2 regions of the Actinomadura rubteroloni genome follow, and region 1 is predicted to be linked to the other one. Evidence: predicted binding sites of a transcription regulator. Region 1 holds the regulator's gene; the other holds the start of a gene.
The links. The regulator LexA, encoded in region 1, represses DNA repair genes until DNA is damaged. The targets are predictions, from matches to a motif close to TCGAACANNTGTTCGA.

Region 1 (7,674 bases):
GTGGTGTCGCAGTCCATCATCAGGCCGATGGTGCCGGTCGGCGCGAGCAGCGACGCCTGCGCGTTGCGGTAGCCGTTGCGCTCGCCGAGCTTCAGGCACTCGGCCCACTGGCGGGTGGCGGCCTTGTGGACGGCGCGGTCCACCGCGTCCAGCGTCCGCAGGTCGTCGTTGGCGGCGGCGTGCTTGCGCATGACCCGCTTGTGGGCGTCGGCGTTGCGCGCGTACCCCTCGTACGGGCCGACGATCCCCGCCAGCTCCGCCGACCGCCGGTAGGCGACGCCCGTCATCAGCGACGTGATCGCGGCGGCGAGCGACCGCCCGCCCTCGGAGTCGTAGGCGTGCCCGCTCGCCATGAGCAGCGCGCCGAGGTTGGCGTAGCCGATGCCGAGCTGCCGGTAGTCCCGCGTCGTCCGCGCGATCTTCTCGGTCGGGAAGTCGGCGAACGTGATCGAGATGTCCATCGCCGTGATGATCAGCTCGGTGAGCTTGGCGAACCGCTCGACGTCGAACACGTTGCCCGCGCCGAGGAACTTCAGCAGGTTGATGCTCGCGAGGTTGCAGGACGAGTTGTCCAGCGACATGTACTCCGAGCACGGGTTGCTCGCGGTGATGCGGCCGGTCTCGGGGTTGGTGTGCCAGTCGTTGATCGTGTCGTCGTACTGGATGCCCGGGTCGGCGCACCCCCACGCCGCCTTGGCCATCAGCCGGAACAGGTCCTTGGCGCGGACCTTCTCGATGACCTCGCCGCTCAGCCGCGACCGCAGCCCGAACTCGCCGTCCTCCTCGACCGCGCGCATGAACTCGTCGGACACGCGCACCGAGTTGTTGGCGTTCTGGTACTGGACGCTCGCGATGTCCCGGCCGCCGAGGTCCATGTCGAACCCGGCGTCGCGCAGCGCGCGGATCTTGTCCTCCTCGCGCGCCTTGGTCTCGATGAACTCGGCCACGTCGGGGTGGTCCACGTCCAGCACGACCATCTTGGCGGCCCGGCGGGTCGCGCCGCCCGACTTGATCGTCCCGGCGGACGCGTCCGCGCCGCGCATGAACGACACCGGCCCGCTCGCCGTCCCGCCGGACGACAGCAGTTCCTTGGACGAGCGGATCCGCGACAGGTTGAGTCCGGCGCCCGACCCGCCCTTGAAGATGATCCCCTCCTCCTTGTACCAGTCGAGGATCGACTCCATCGTGTCGTCCACCGACAGGATGAAACACGCCGAGACCTGCTGCGGGGACTTGGTGCCGACGTTGAACCAGACGGGAGAGTTGAAGCTGAAGAGCTGGTGGGCCAGGGCGTAGGTCAGCTCGTGCTCGAAGATCTCGGCGTCGGCCGAGGACGCGAAGTAGCCCTCCGCGAGGCCCGTGTCCACGTAGGCACGGACGACGCGGTCGATGAGCTGCTTCAGGCTCCACTCGCGCGCGGCCGTGCCGACGGCGCCGCGGAAGTACTTCGACGTGACGATGTTGACCGCGTTCAGCGACCAGAAGTCGGGGAACTCGACGCCGCGCTGCTCGAAGTTGACCGAGCCGTCGCGCCAGTTGGTCATGACGACGTCGCGCCGCTCCCAGCGGATCTCGTCGTACGGATGCACGCCCTCCGTCGTGAAGATCCGCTCGACCTTGAGGCCCTTGCGGCCTCCCTTGCCGCGCCGGGCCGACGATCCGCTCACCGTCTCGGTCATGGGCTTCCCCCTCCGGACCCTCCCGCCGGGTCCTGTCCAGGACGATTGAACCCGGAGGACGATGGCGTCCCCGGGCTGTCCGTTCTCAGTGCTGTTGTGCCGATCCGCCGCTCACCGGGGCGGCGCGTGTTCTCCAGGAGTGCGCCCGCGCAGGTCCTCGATCTCCCGGGCGAAGTCGTCCAGGGACTCGAAGGACCGGTAGACGGACGCGAAGCGCAGGTAGGCGACCTCGTCGAGTTCGCCGAGCGGCCCGAGGATCGCCAGGCCCACCTGGTGCGAGGGGATCTCGGCCGAGCCGGTCCCCCGGAGCGCCTCCTCGACCCGCTGGCCGAGCTGGGCCAGCGCGTCCTCGCCGACGGGCCGCCCCTGGCAGGCCCGGCGCACCCCCGCGATGATCTTCTCCCGGGAGAAGGGCTCGGTGACGCCGCTGCGCTTGGCCACCATGAGGAGCACGTTCTCCTGGGTCGTGAACCGCTTGCCGCACTCCGGGCACGAGCGGCGCCGCCGGATGGCGGCCCCGTCGTCGGCGGAGCGGCTGTCGATGACCTTGGTGTCGGGGTTGCGGCAGAACGGGCAGTGCACGTGTCTTCCTCTCCCCTGACGCAAGGCCGCGTCACACGGACGTCACACGACCACAATCTGTGGTTAATGATACCGCGTCGACTACTAGATGTTGTGGTCAACCGTAGGGCGCCGACGCACGCTACGCAACTCTGACCTGGCGTCCCGCGCGTAGACCCTGATCACATCGGACCTCGCGCGCACCATTCCGGCGTGTCGCGCCGGCGCAGCAACTTACTCCCGCCGCGCGGGTCAGCGGGCGGGGACCCGCAACCTGCTCCCGGGCTGGACGATCGACCCCGACATCCCGTTGAGGTCGCGGATCCGCCGGACGGTCGCGCCCGGGTCGCCGTGCGGGTCCGCCCGGACGGCGATGTCCCAGAGCGTGTCGCGCTCGCCCACGACGACCGTCGCGGTGCGGGCGGCGTCCCGGACGGGCCGGGGCCGCGGGCTCGGCGGCGTCCCGGCGTGCAGCGCGCCGGCGACGGGCCACAGCACGGCCAGCGCGACCCCCGCCGCGAGGACGCCGACGACGATCCGTCCGCGCCGCGTCAGCCGCAGCCCCGGCCGCCCCTCCGGCCGGCTCACGGCCCGCGCCTCGGCCCGGCGCACGACGCGGGGCGCCACGAACGCCGGGACGTCCGCCAGCGGTTCGCCGCGCCCGCCGATGATCAGTCGCAGATGCCCCCGGCGGCGCGGGAACCCCCGCCGCGCGCCGTCCTCGGGAGCACCGCGCTCCTCGTGCCCGGCGACGAGGCCGCCGCCGCACACCGCCACCTGTCCCCGCTGGAGCGAATCACCCATCTCTGCCCCTCCGCGACCGGTCCGCACCCGACGTTTCGAATGCATTTTCGATCGAACGTGTGTACGATGTTCTATCGCACGGCAGTGGGGGAAGGCGAGCATCTTCTTCGAACAATTGTTTGATCATCGGTCGTGGAGGCGGTAGCGTTCCCTGGACGAGGAGTGACGGATCCGACCGCCTGGAGGCGACGAGCGATGAGCAAGGCCCGGGAGCTGCCCGACGGTTCCGGCGAGGGAAGCGGGCTGACCCAGCGGCAGCGCATGGTCCTCGAGGTCATCCGCGACTCGGTCCAGCGGCGCGGCTACCCGCCGTCGATGCGCGAGATCGGGGAGGCCGTCGGCCTGACGAGCACCTCCAGCGTGTCCCACCAGCTCCGCACCCTCCAGCGCAAGGGCTACCTGCGGCGCGACCCGAACCGTCCGCGCGCGGTCGAGGTGCGGGTGCCGGGCGCGACGCCGGTGCGCACCGCCGAGGACGTCGACGGCGCCGAGCCGGCCGGGACGCGGCCCGCGCCCGCGTACGTGCCGCTCGTCGGCCGGATCGCGGCGGGCGGCCCGATCCTCGCCGAGGAGGCCGTCGAGGACGTCTTCACGCTGCCCAAGCAGCTCGTCGGCGAGGGCACGCACTTCCTGCTCAAGGTCACCGGCGACTCGATGATCGACGCGGCCATCGCCGACGGCGACTGGGTGGTCGTCCGGCAGCAGCCGGTCGCGGAGCAGGGCGACATCGTCGCCGCGATGATCGACGGCGAGGCCACCGTGAAGACGCTGAAGCACAGGGACGGCCATATCTGGTTGATGCCGCAGAACCCGGCGTATGACCCGATTCCGGGTGACGAAGCGTCGGTTCTGGGACGTGTGGTCGCGGTTCTCCGCAAGATGTGACGGGAGAATCCTGACATACCACGGCGTTCCCGTCCGGCGGACCGAAATCTTTCCCGCATTGACAAACCGTCCAGTGCGACGGCCCCGAACGGCCCCGTGATTCCGTCCCCGAGCACGGACACGCGAAAGCCCCGCCCGGACGTCCCGGACGGGGCTTTCGCGCGTGCTCAGCGGCGCGGCACGATGTTCACGATCTTGGGCGCGCGGACGATCACCTTGGCGATCTCCGCTCCGGCCAGGGCCTCCACGACCCGCTCGGACGCCAGCGCGAGCGCCTCCAGCTCGCCCGCGTCGATGCCGGGCGCCACGTCCAGCCGGTCCCGGACCTTGCCCGCGACCTGCACGACGCACGTCACCGACTCCTGGACGAGCAGCGCCGGGTCCACCGCGGGCCAGCCGGCCGTCACGACGGGCGCGGTGCGGCCCAGCCGCTCCCACGCCTCCTCGGCCGTGTAGGGCGCGAACAGCGACAGCAGGACGGCGACGGTCTCGGCGGCCTCGCGGACGGCCGGGTCGGCGGCGCCGGGCCCGGAGTCGATCGCGCGCCGGGCGGCCGAGACCAGCTCCATCAGCCGGGCGATCGCGACGTTGAACCGGGTGGCCTCGACCAGCCCGGTGACCTCCTCGATCGTCCGGTGCGTGACGCGGCGCAGCTCGCGGTCCCCGGCGGCGGGGTCGGCGCCGGGCGCGGACGCGACCTCGGACGCGACGCGGTGCACGCGCGACAGGAACTTCGCCATGCCCTGCGGGGACACGTCGGCCCAGTCGATGTCGTCCTCGGGCGGGCCGGCGAACAGCATCGCCAGCCGGACGACGTCCACGCCGTACTCGCCGATCTGCTCGCCCAGGTCGACGCCGTTGCCCAGCGACTTGGACATCGCCTTGCCGCCGTTGACGACCTGCCCCTGGTTGAGCAACTGCTTGAACGGCTCGGTGAAGTCCACCAGGCCCATGTCGTACAGGACCTTGGTGAAGAACCGGCTGTACAGCAGGTGCAGGATCGCGTGCTCGACGCCGCCGGTGTAGCGGTCGACGGGCATCCAGCGGCGGACGGCCTCGACGTCGAACGGCCCGTCGGTGTAGTCCGGCGAGCAGTACCGGAAGTAGTACCAGGACGAGTCCACGAAGGTGTCCATCGTGTCGGAGTCGCGCTTGGCGGCGCCCCCGCACTTCGGGCAGTCGACGTTGACCCACTGCTCGGCGGCGGCCAGCGGGGACGTCCCCTTGGGCGCCAGGTCCGAGCCGCGCAGGTCGTCGGGCAGCCGCACGGGCAGCTCGTCCTCGGGGACGGGCACCTCGCCGCACGCCGGGCAGTGCACGATCGGGATCGGGCAGCCCCAGAACCGCTGCCGCGAGACCAGCCAGTCGCGCAGCCGGAAGTTGACGGCGGCGCGTCCGGTGCCGCGCTCGGCCAGCAGCTCGACCGTCCGGGCGATGGCGTCGGCCTTGCCCAGGCCGTCCACCGGCCCGGAGTTGACCAGCGTGCCCTCGCCGGGCGTGGCGACGCCGGTCGCCGCGGGGTCGGGCGCGCCGGTGTCCACGACGACGCGGACCGGCAGCCCGAACTTCAGCGCGAAGTCCAGGTCGCGCTGGTCGTGCGCGGGCACCGCCATGATCGCGCCGTGCCCGTACTCGGCCAGGACGTAGTCCGACGCCCACACCGGGATCCGCTCGCCGTTCACCGGGTTCACCGCGTACCGGCCGAGGAACACGCCGGTCTTCTCGCGCTCGGTGGACAGCCGCTCGATCTCGCTCTCGCGCGACACCTCCTCGCGGTAGGCCTCGAACGCGGCGCGCTGCTCGGGCGCGACGACCTGCTCGGCCAGCGGCGCGTCGGCCGCGACGACCATGAACGTCGCGCCGTGCAGCGTGTCCGGACGCGTCGTGTAGACGGTGACGGGCTCGGCGCGGCCCTCGATGACGAAGTCCACGTCCGCGCCGGTGGAGCGGCCGATCCAGTTGCGCTGCATCAGCAGGACGCGCTCGGGCCAGCCGCCTTCGAGCTGGTCCATGTCGTCCAGCAGCCGGTCGGCGTAGTCGGTGATCTTGAAGTACCACTGGGTCAGGACGCGCCGCTCCACCAGCGCGCCGCAGCGCTCGCAGTGGCCGCCGACGACCTGCTCGTTGGCCAGGACGGTCTGGTCGTTGGGGCACCAGTTGACCTGCCCGCCCTTGCGGTAGGCCAGCCCGCGCTCGTAGAAGCGCAGGAACAGCCACTGCGTCCAACGGTAGTACTCGGGGTCGGAGGTGTGCAGGCGCCGCGTCCAGTCGAAGGACGGGGCGTAGCGCCGGAACGACTCGGCCTGGGTCTCGATGTTGGCGTACGTCCACTCGGCGGGGTGGGAGTCGCGCTTGATCGCGGCGTTCTCGGCGGGCAGGCCGAAGGAGTCCCAGCCGATGGGGTGCAGGACGTTGTACCCGCGCTGCGTCCAGTAGCGGGCGGACACGTCCCCGATCGCGAACGCCTCGGCATGGCCCATGTGCAGGTCACCGGACGGGTAGGGGAACATGTCCAGGGCATAGCGGCGCTCGCGCGGGTCGTCCGGGCCGCCCGCCCGGTGGGGCGCGAGCCGCGCCCAGCGGTCCCGCCACTTGTCCTGGACGGCCCGCGGGTCGTACCCGTCGGCCGCCTGGTCGTTGCGCGAGGTCTCGTCGCTGCTCACGTCGCTGCTCCACTGGTTCCGGTCGTTGAGGGGCCTGCACGGACATGCCCTGACATGAAAGAACCCCTCGCACAGGAGGGGTCGCCGCGCTCGCCGGGTAGGGCTCAGCGCGGCGGTCGAAGAAGGAGGGCCGTGGTCCGCATACAACAAGACTAGCGCAGGGGCAAGGCCGTCGCGCGGTCGATAACGGCCACCGAACCGACCGGATGGTCACAACCTTGATGTCAAGCAAGCACCACATATGGCGTCGGCCGCAACTTATGTATCAGGATGAGCACTACGGTTCGTACACTCGCCAGTAGTAACCGCCTGGTGACACCACCCGGTACGAGGAGTGCCATGCTCAATCTCTCCGTCCTTCTCGAAGACGCGGCCCGCGAGACGCCCGACCGGGACGCGGTCGTCCTCGGCGACACACGGCTTTCGTACGCGCTGCTGGACACGGTCGCGAACCAGGTGGCGAACCTGCTGGCGGCGCGCGGCCTGCGGCCCGGCGACAAGATCGCCCTGGCGTCGCCCAACGTGCCGTACTTCCCGATGGTGTACTTCGGGGCGCTCAAGGCCGGGGTGGTGGTCGTGCCGCTGAACGTCCTGCTGAAGCCGCGCGAGATCGCCTACCACCTCGCCGACTCCGAGGCGAAGGCGTTCTTCTGCTTCGAGGGGACGCCGCAGCTCCCGCTCGGCGAGGCCGGGTTCGCCGGCTTCCAGGAGACCGACGCCTGCGAGCACTTCTTCCTGATGCCCGCCGACCCGACCGCGACCGCGTCCCCGATCGAGGGCGCCGAGCCGTTCCTCGCCGCGATCGGCGGGCAGCCCGGGACGTTCGAGGCCGTCCAGACCGACGCCAACGACACCGCCGTCGTCCTCTACACGAGCGGCACCACCGGGCAGCCCAAGGGCGCCGAGCTGACGCACGGCAACCTGCTGATGAACGCGATCGTCTCCGACAGCCTGTTCGAGAAGACGCTGCACGACACGCTGCTCGTCGCGCTGCCGCTTTTCCACATCTTCGGGCAGACCTGCATGATGAACGTCGGCCTGTTCCGGCGCGGGACGCTCGTCCTGCTGCCCCGGTTCGACGC
Region 2 (7,674 bases), on a different contig from region 1:
CGACCGGCGGCGCAGCGTCCGCAGCACGCCCGCGTCGCACCACTCGCCGGCCAGCGGGCCGCGCGCCGCCTCCACCGGCAGGAACTCGCCCGCCACGACGCGTCCCGCGCCCGCCAGCCGCCGCAGCGCCTCGACGACGACCGCGACGCCGAGGCCGAACCGCTCCGCGACCTCCTCCGCGCGGAACGGGCCGTGCGTCCGGGCGTGCCGGGACACCAGATCGCCCAGCGGATCGTCCACTACCTCGAGGAACGCCTCGGGGACGCCGACCGGGAGCGGGGCGCCGAGCGCGTCCCGCAGGCGCCCGGCGTCCTCGATCGCCGTCCAGCGCTCCGCGCCGCCCACCCGCACCCGGATCACCCGCCGGGACGCCTCCAGCTCCACCAGCCACGCCGCCGGATCGGCGGCCGACCGCGCCGCCGCCTCCGCCGTCGTCAGCGGGCCGAGGGCGCGCAGCAGGTCCGCGACGCCCTCCAGGTCGCGGGCGCGGCGGTCCTCGGCGAGACGTTGCAGCTCGCGTTCGGTGTCCGCGACGACCTCGGCGTCCAGCAGCTCGCGCAGGTCGGCCTGGCCGAGCAGTTCGGCCAGCAGCGCCGAGTCCAGCGCGAGGGCCTGCGCGCGGCGCTCGGCGAGCGGCGAGTCGCCCTCGTACATGAACGCGCCCACGTAGTGGAACAGCAGCGACCGCGCGAACGGCGACGGCTGCGGCGTCTCCACCTCGACCAGCCGCACCTTCCGGCCCGCCAGATCCCGCAGGACGTGGACGAGGCCCGGGACGTCGAACACGTCCTGGAGGCACTCGCGCATCGTCTCCAGCACGATCGGGAACGACGGGTACCGGCTCGCGACCGACAGGAGCTGCGCCGCCCGCTGGCGCTGCTGCCAGAGCGGCGTCCGCCGGTCCGGACGGCGGCGCGGCAGCAGCAGCGACCGGGCCGCGCACTCGCGGAACCGGGCCGCGAACAGCGCCGAGCCGCCCAGCTCGTCCACCACGATCCGCTCGATCTCGTCGGGGTCGAAGACGGCGAGGTTCAGGCTCGGCGGCTCGTCCATGTCCGGAATGCGCAGCACGATCCCGTCGTCGGCGTGCATGGCCTGCGCGTCCACGCCGTAGCGCTCGCGCAGCCGGCCCGCGATCGCGAGCGCCCACGGCGCGTGGACCCGGCCGCCGAGCGGGGAGTGGACGACCATCCGCCAGTCGCCCAGCTCGTCGCGGAAGCGCTCCACCACGAGCGTCCGGTCGTCGGGGACGTGGCCGGTCGCCTCCCGCTGCTCGGCCAGGTAGGCGACCAGGTTTCCGGCGGCTCGCTCGTCCAGGCCCGCCGCCGCTACCCGCTCCCGCGCCTTCTGCTCGGGCAGCCCGGCCAGCTCGCGGGTGAACGCGCCGAGCGCCCGGCCCAGCTCGGCCGGACGGCCCTGCGCGTCGCCGTGCCAGAACGGCAGCTTGCCCGGCCGGCCCGGCGCGGGCGACACCAGCACCCGGTCGGGCGTGATGTCCTCGATGCGCCACGAGCTGGCGCCGAGGACGAACACGTCCCCGACGCGCGACTCGTAGACCATCTCCTCGTCCAGCTCGCCCACGCGCGAGGACTTCTCGCCGACCAGGAAGACGCCGAACAGGCCCCGGTCGGGGATCGTCCCGCCGCTGGTCACCGCGAGCCGCTGCGCGCCCGGACGGTCCCGCAGGACGCCCGTCACCCGGTCCCACACCAGGCGGGGCCGCAGCTCGCCGAACTCGTCGCTCGGGTAGCGGCCCGCCAGCATGTCCAGCGTGGCCTCCAGCGCCGAGCGCGGCAGCGTCGCGTACGGGGCGGCGCGCTTCACGACGGTCTCCAGCTCGTCGACCGTCCACTCGTCCAGCGCGACCATCGCGACGATCTGCTGGGCCAGCACGTCCAGCGGGTTGCGCGGGTAGCGCAGCTCCTCGATCTCGCCGGACCGCATCCGCTCGGCGACCACGGCCGTCTGCACCAGATCGCCCCGGTACTTCGGGAAGATCACGCCGCGCGACACCGCGCCGACCTGGTGCCCGGCCCGCCCGACCCGCTGCAGGCCGCTCGCCACCGACGGCGGCGACTCCACCTGGACGACGAGATCCACCGCGCCCATGTCGATGCCCAGCTCCAGGCTGGACGTCGCGACGACGGCGGGCAGCCGGCCCTGTTTCAGGGCGTCCTCGATTCCGGCCCGCTCCTCCTTGGAGACCGAGCCGTGGTGGGCGCGGGCGATCTCGGCGGGGACGCCGCGCGCCGCGCCCGCCTGCGCCATCGTCTCGGCCGGGGAGCGGGCGGCGCGCGCCACGTCGGCCGGGCCGATCTTCGCGAGCCCCTCGCCCTCGGGGGCCGTCGCGCGCTCGAACGCCAGCTCGTTCAGCCGTCCGCACAACCGCTCGGCCAGCCGCCGCGAGTTCGCGAACACCAGCGTGGAGCGATGCTGCTCGATCAGGTCGAGGACGCGGTCCTCCACGTGGGGCCAGATGCTCCGCTGCCGGGGGTCGGCAGCACCCGCGTCGTCGGTGAACGCGCCGATCTCGCCCATGTCCTCCACGGGTACGACGATGTCGAGCGCGAACTCCTTGTCCGCCGGGGGCTGCACCGTCCGCGCCGGGCGCGCTCCGCCGAGGAACGCCGCCACCTCGTCCACCGGGCGCACCGTCGCCGACAGCCCGATGCGCTGCGCGGGACGTTCCAGCAGCGCGTCCAGCCGCTCCAGCGACAGCGCCAGATGCGCGCCGCGCTTGGTGCCCGCGACGGCGTGGACCTCGTCCACGATCACCGTCTCCACCCCGCGCAGCGCCTCCCGCGCCTGCGCGGTGAGCAGCAGGAACAGCGACTCCGGTGTCGTGATCAGAATGTCGGGCGGACGGGTCGCGATGCGCCGCCGCTCGTCGGCCGGGGTGTCGCCGGACCGGATCCCGACCGTGATCTGCGGTTCGGGCAGGTCCAGGCGCCGCGCCGCCTGCCGGATGCCGGTGAGCGGGGCGCGCAGGTTGCGCTCCACGTCCACCGCGAGCGCCTTCAGCGGCGACACGTACAGGACGCGGCACCGGTGCCGCGGGTCCTCCGGGACGGGCGCGGACGCCAGCCGGTCCAGCGACCACAGGAACGCCGCCAGCGTCTTGCCGGACCCGGTCGGCGCGACCACGAGCGTGTTCTCGCCCGCCGCGACCGACGTCCACGCGCCCTCCTGCGCCGCCGTGGGCGCGGCGAAGGCCCCCGCGAACCACGCCCGGGTCGCGGGGGAGAAGCGTTCGAGCACGTCAGCCGTCATGCCCCCATCCTGCCTCGCGGGTCCGACAGAACGGCGGGACGGGGCGGTCCCGGCCTCGGCTACCGTGGGGCCGTGCGCCTCACACAGTTCTGGGAACGGATGGACCGGCAGTTCGGCGCGAGCTATTCCCGGAGCGTCGCCAAGGACCACGTCCTCGCTGAGCTGGGCGGCCGCACGATCGACCAGGCGTTCGCCGACGGCGAGTCGGCCAAGGCGATCTGGGCCGCCGTTGTCGCGTCCTTCGACGTGTCGTACGACCTGCGCTGACGCCCGCTCAGCCCGCGATGCGGTGCGGGACGAACGACGACGTGTCGTCGGTGATCAGGCCCGCCGTCTCGCGGATCCCGAGGCCCGCGGCCTCGTCCGCCACCATCCACGCACCGAGCACCGGGTGTTCACCGTCGAAGTCCGGCAGCGGGTGGAACTGCTGGAAGACGTACCCCTCGCGGCCGTACTCGCCGTCGGTGCGCTGCTCCCGTCCGTCCGGCGTCACGATCCGCATGCTCGCGCCCTCCCGGCCCAGCAGCGGCTTCTGGACGTAGGACGCGAGGTTCCCCGGTGTGTTCAGGTACGCGGGCAGCAGGTTCGGATGGCCGGGGAACAACTCCCACAGCAATACCAGCAGAGCCTTGTTCGACAGGACCATCTTCCAGATCGGCTCGATCCACGCCGTCGGCGCCTGCGGGACGTTGCGGCCGAACGGCTCGGCGACGATCCACTCCCACGGGTAGAGCTTGCACAGCGTGCGGATCTCGTCCTCGGCCAGGTCCACGAACCGGCCCCGGCCCGCGTGCCAGCCGACGTCCTCCATCGCGATGCCCGTGCCCGTCAGGCCCGCCTCCTCGGCGGTCTCCTGGAGGTAGGCGATCGTCATGACCTCTTCGCCGGTCTCGTCCTCGGTCGTCCACGCGAAGTGGACGGGGCCCGGGCCGAGGGACATCTCCTTCCAGCGGTCCACCAGCCGCTCGTGGATCGAGTTCCACTGGTCGTCGCCCGGATGGACGTCCTGCAGCCAGTACCACTGGACGACCGAACTCTCGACCAGGGACGTCGGGGTGTCGGCGTTGTACTCCAGCAGCTTCGCCGGGCCGGAGCCGTCGTAGCAGAGGTCGAACCGGCCGTACAGGTGCGGGTCGCGGCGCCGCCACGACGCCTCGACCAGCGGCGCCACCCAGTCCGGGATGCCGAGGACGTGGTAGCGGCCGGTCGTGACGACGTGCTCCACCGCCTGGAGGCACATGCGGTGCAGCTCCTCGACGGTCTCTTCCAGGGCCAGTACTTCGTCCATCGAAAAGACGTAGTTCACCGACTCGTCCCAGTACGGACGGGCGAGGTGCGGGGGATGGGCCGTCTCGTGGAACGCCAGGCCGTGCTCTTCCACCTTCTCGGCCCAGCCCGCACGGGGGACCGACCGTTCGCGCCGCATCGGTCAGCTCCCGCTCTTGCCGTGGCCGCCGAACCCGCCGCGGCTCAGCGTCCTCCCCGAGCCGGACTTGATCTTTCCGCCGCTCGGCCCGCGCACACTGCCGCCCGTGACGAACCCGTTGCTCCCGCGCCTGCCGCCGTAGTACCAGAAGTAGCGGCCGTACCCGACCGTCCCGTTGTCGATGTCCGAACGGTTGCAGTACGAATCCGGGACGCTGCGGTAGCCGCTCTTGGTGTTGGTGAACCCGCCGCTCGAACCGCGGTCCACGCACCACGCGGTCGTGGACTTCGAGCTGCACGCCACGAGCGTCAGGGACAGGGCGCTCACCATGCCGATCTTCACGGCGCGGGAGCTGAGCCTGCGGGCCGGGTCCTGTTCAGGGGGCAACGGACGTTCCTTACTGCGAGGGGACGTGGTCCCTTCGACGGGGCCGGACCCCGTTCCGGTTCACTCCGGTACGGGCAGATGAGCGTACAGATCCATCGGATCGACCGTCTCCGGCAGATCGCTGACCTGGCCGTCGCCGACCTCCACGACCCGCCACGCACCGTCCCGGCGCTGCGCCAGGTCGGTGGTGATGAACCGGCAGCCGAGCGCCCGGACGGCGGGCGCCACGTCCATCAGGTCCGGCTCGGGTTCGACTCCGGGACTGTCGGGATGCGGCCCCACGAGCACGGGCTCGCCGTCCACCCACCACACGCGCGACTCGCCCGCCCCGTCGAACTCCTCGAACTCGCGCACGACGACGCCGCCCGCGAGGAACTCGTCCTGCAGCGCGACCATCTCGGCCACCACCGCGCGCAGCGCCGCGGCGTCCTTCACCTCCGGGACGAAGCAGGCCGCCTCCCATTCGTGCTTGCGGGACTTGACGTAGTCCTTCACGACCGCCGGCCCGGGGCGCAGGGGACGCACCAGGTCCGTCAGGTCGCCGACGTCGCCGCCGGGGGACAGCGGACGCCACACGCTGGCCGGGGTGATGCCCGCGAACGTGTCGTGCCAGCCCGGCAGCTCGTGCGCGCGCCGGTAGTCGTCGGGGTGGGTGAGCAGGGTCGTCCCGCGTCCGCGCAGGGCCTCGGCCAGGGCGGCGTACGCGTCGCCCGTCAGCATCCAGCCTCGGTACCAGGCCGGACCGAGGTCGCGCGGCACCGCGCGGACGGCGGCCGTGGCGTCGCCCCGGACGAGCGCGTCGTGGTCGATGAGGGCGATCTCGCCGTAGTGGTCCCGGACGGCGCCGGCCTCGCGGGCGAAGTGCCGGTCGACGAGCCGGGGGCGGAGCGGATCGCCGCAGAAGAGGACGGTCAGCGTCATGTTTCGGAACCCTCCGGGGACCGCGCAGGACTGCGCCAGCGTACGGCGTCGGACCGCCTGATGCACGGAGATTCCCGGGTGAATCAGTACACGCGGCCATGATCGAACGAATGTTCGGTACGCTGGTCGCGGCGCGCGACGTTATCCACAACCGCCCCGCCGACTCGAAACTGTCGGCGGCTCCTCGTAACGTCGCCTCCGACACCGCCGCCACGGGCGGGGCGAGAGCCACCGGGCCGGCGACAGCAACAGACGAAGGGGCAGACATGGCAGCGAACGACCGGGAGAAGGCTCTCGAAACCGCCCTCGCCCAGATCGAGCGGCAGTTCGGCAAGGGCTCGGTCATGCGGATGGGCCAGGAGACGCGCGCCCCGGTGGAGGTCATCCCGACCGGCGCGATCTCCCTCGACATCGCGCTCGGCATCGGCGGCCTGCCGCGCGGGCGCGTGGTGGAGGTCTACGGGCCGGAGGGCTCCGGCAAGACGTCCATCGCCCTGCACGCGGTCGCGAGCGTCCAGCGCAAGGGCGGCATCGCGGCGTTCGTGGACGCCGAGCACGCCCTGGACCCCGAGTACGCCGGCAAGCTCGGCGTCGACATCGACGCCCTGCTGGTCTCCCAGCCCGACACGGGCGAGCAGGCGCTGGAGATCACGGACATGCTGATCCGCTCCGGCTCGATCGACATCGTCGTCATCGACTCGGTCGCGGCGCTCGTCCCCCGCGCCGAGATCGAGGGCGAGATGGGCGACAGCCACGTCGGCCTCCAGGCCCGGCTGATGTCGCAGGCGCTCCGCAAGCTGACCGGCGCGATCAACCAGACCCGCACCACCGTGATCTTCATCAACCAGCTCCGCGAGAAGGTCGGCGTGATGTTCGGCTCGCCCGAGACCACGACCGGCGGCAAGGCGCTGAAGTTCTACGCCTCCGTCCGGCTGGACGTGCGCCGCATCGAGACGCTCAAGGACGGCACCGAGGCGGTCGGCAACCGCGTCCGGGTGAAGGTCGTGAAGAACAAGATGGCGCCGCCGTTCCGGGTCGCCGACTTCGACCTGCTCTACGGCCAGGGCATCTCCCGCGAGGGCGGCCTGATCGACCTCGGCGTCGAGCACGGCTTCGTCCGCAAGTCGGGCGCCTGGTACACCTGCGACGGCGACCAGCTCGGCCAGGGCAAGGAGAACGCCCGCAACTTCCTGAAGGCCAACCCGGACATGGCCGACGGGATCGAGAAGCGGATCAAGGAGAAGCTGGGCATCGGGCCCAAGGTCGACAAGGAGGCGGCGGAGACCACCGAGGCCGCCAAGCCGGTCGACGCCCCGGCCGTCCCGGCGCCCGCCACGGGCCGCAAGGGCCGCACCGCCAAGGCCGCCCCGGCTGCCACGGCCGCCCCTGCGGCCACGGCTGCCCCGGCCGAATCCTGACGCCCGATCCGCCGAGAAGGGTGACGTCCGACGGTCGGCTGAGCGATGATCCCTGATGCGGGGCGGCGGCGCCCTTCCCGGTCCCGCCTCGGCGGCGGCCGGACCTTCCCCGATGGCGCCGCCGCTCACGACGTCCCCGGGACACGCCCATGACGACCGACGAACCACCCGTCCCCGACGACCCGACCCGCAAGGTCCGGCTCACCGAGAACGCGTCCGCAACGAACACGGGCTCGGAACCGCCGGACGCGG

Region 2: recA (recombinase RecA) is a predicted target of LexA. The motif match lies at 6,107-6,122, and genes of this name have one in related genera.

The regions. Positions count from the first base shown of each region.
Region 1 covers NZ_MTBP01000004.1:23,395-31,068, reverse strand. Annotated here, with positions in the region: gene BTM25_RS24395 (vitamin B12-dependent ribonucleotide reductase) at 1-1,679, opposite strand, end outside; gene nrdR (transcriptional regulator NrdR) at 1,791-2,261, opposite strand; gene BTM25_RS24385 (LysM peptidoglycan-binding domain-containing protein) at 2,493-3,044, opposite strand; gene lexA (transcriptional repressor LexA) at 3,240-3,929, shown strand; gene leuS (leucine--tRNA ligase) at 4,097-6,592, opposite strand; gene BTM25_RS24370 (long-chain-fatty-acid--CoA ligase) at 6,932-7,674, shown strand, end outside.
Region 2 covers NZ_MTBP01000002.1:759,155-766,828, reverse strand. Annotated here, with positions in the region: gene BTM25_RS15045 (ATP-dependent helicase) at 1-3,270, opposite strand, end outside; gene BTM25_RS15040 (DUF3046 domain-containing protein) at 3,343-3,537, shown strand; gene BTM25_RS15035 (glutathionylspermidine synthase family protein) at 3,545-4,696, opposite strand; gene BTM25_RS15030 (hypothetical protein) at 4,700-5,083, opposite strand; gene BTM25_RS15025 (ATP-grasp domain-containing protein) at 5,144-6,004, opposite strand; gene recA (recombinase RecA) at 6,271-7,422, shown strand.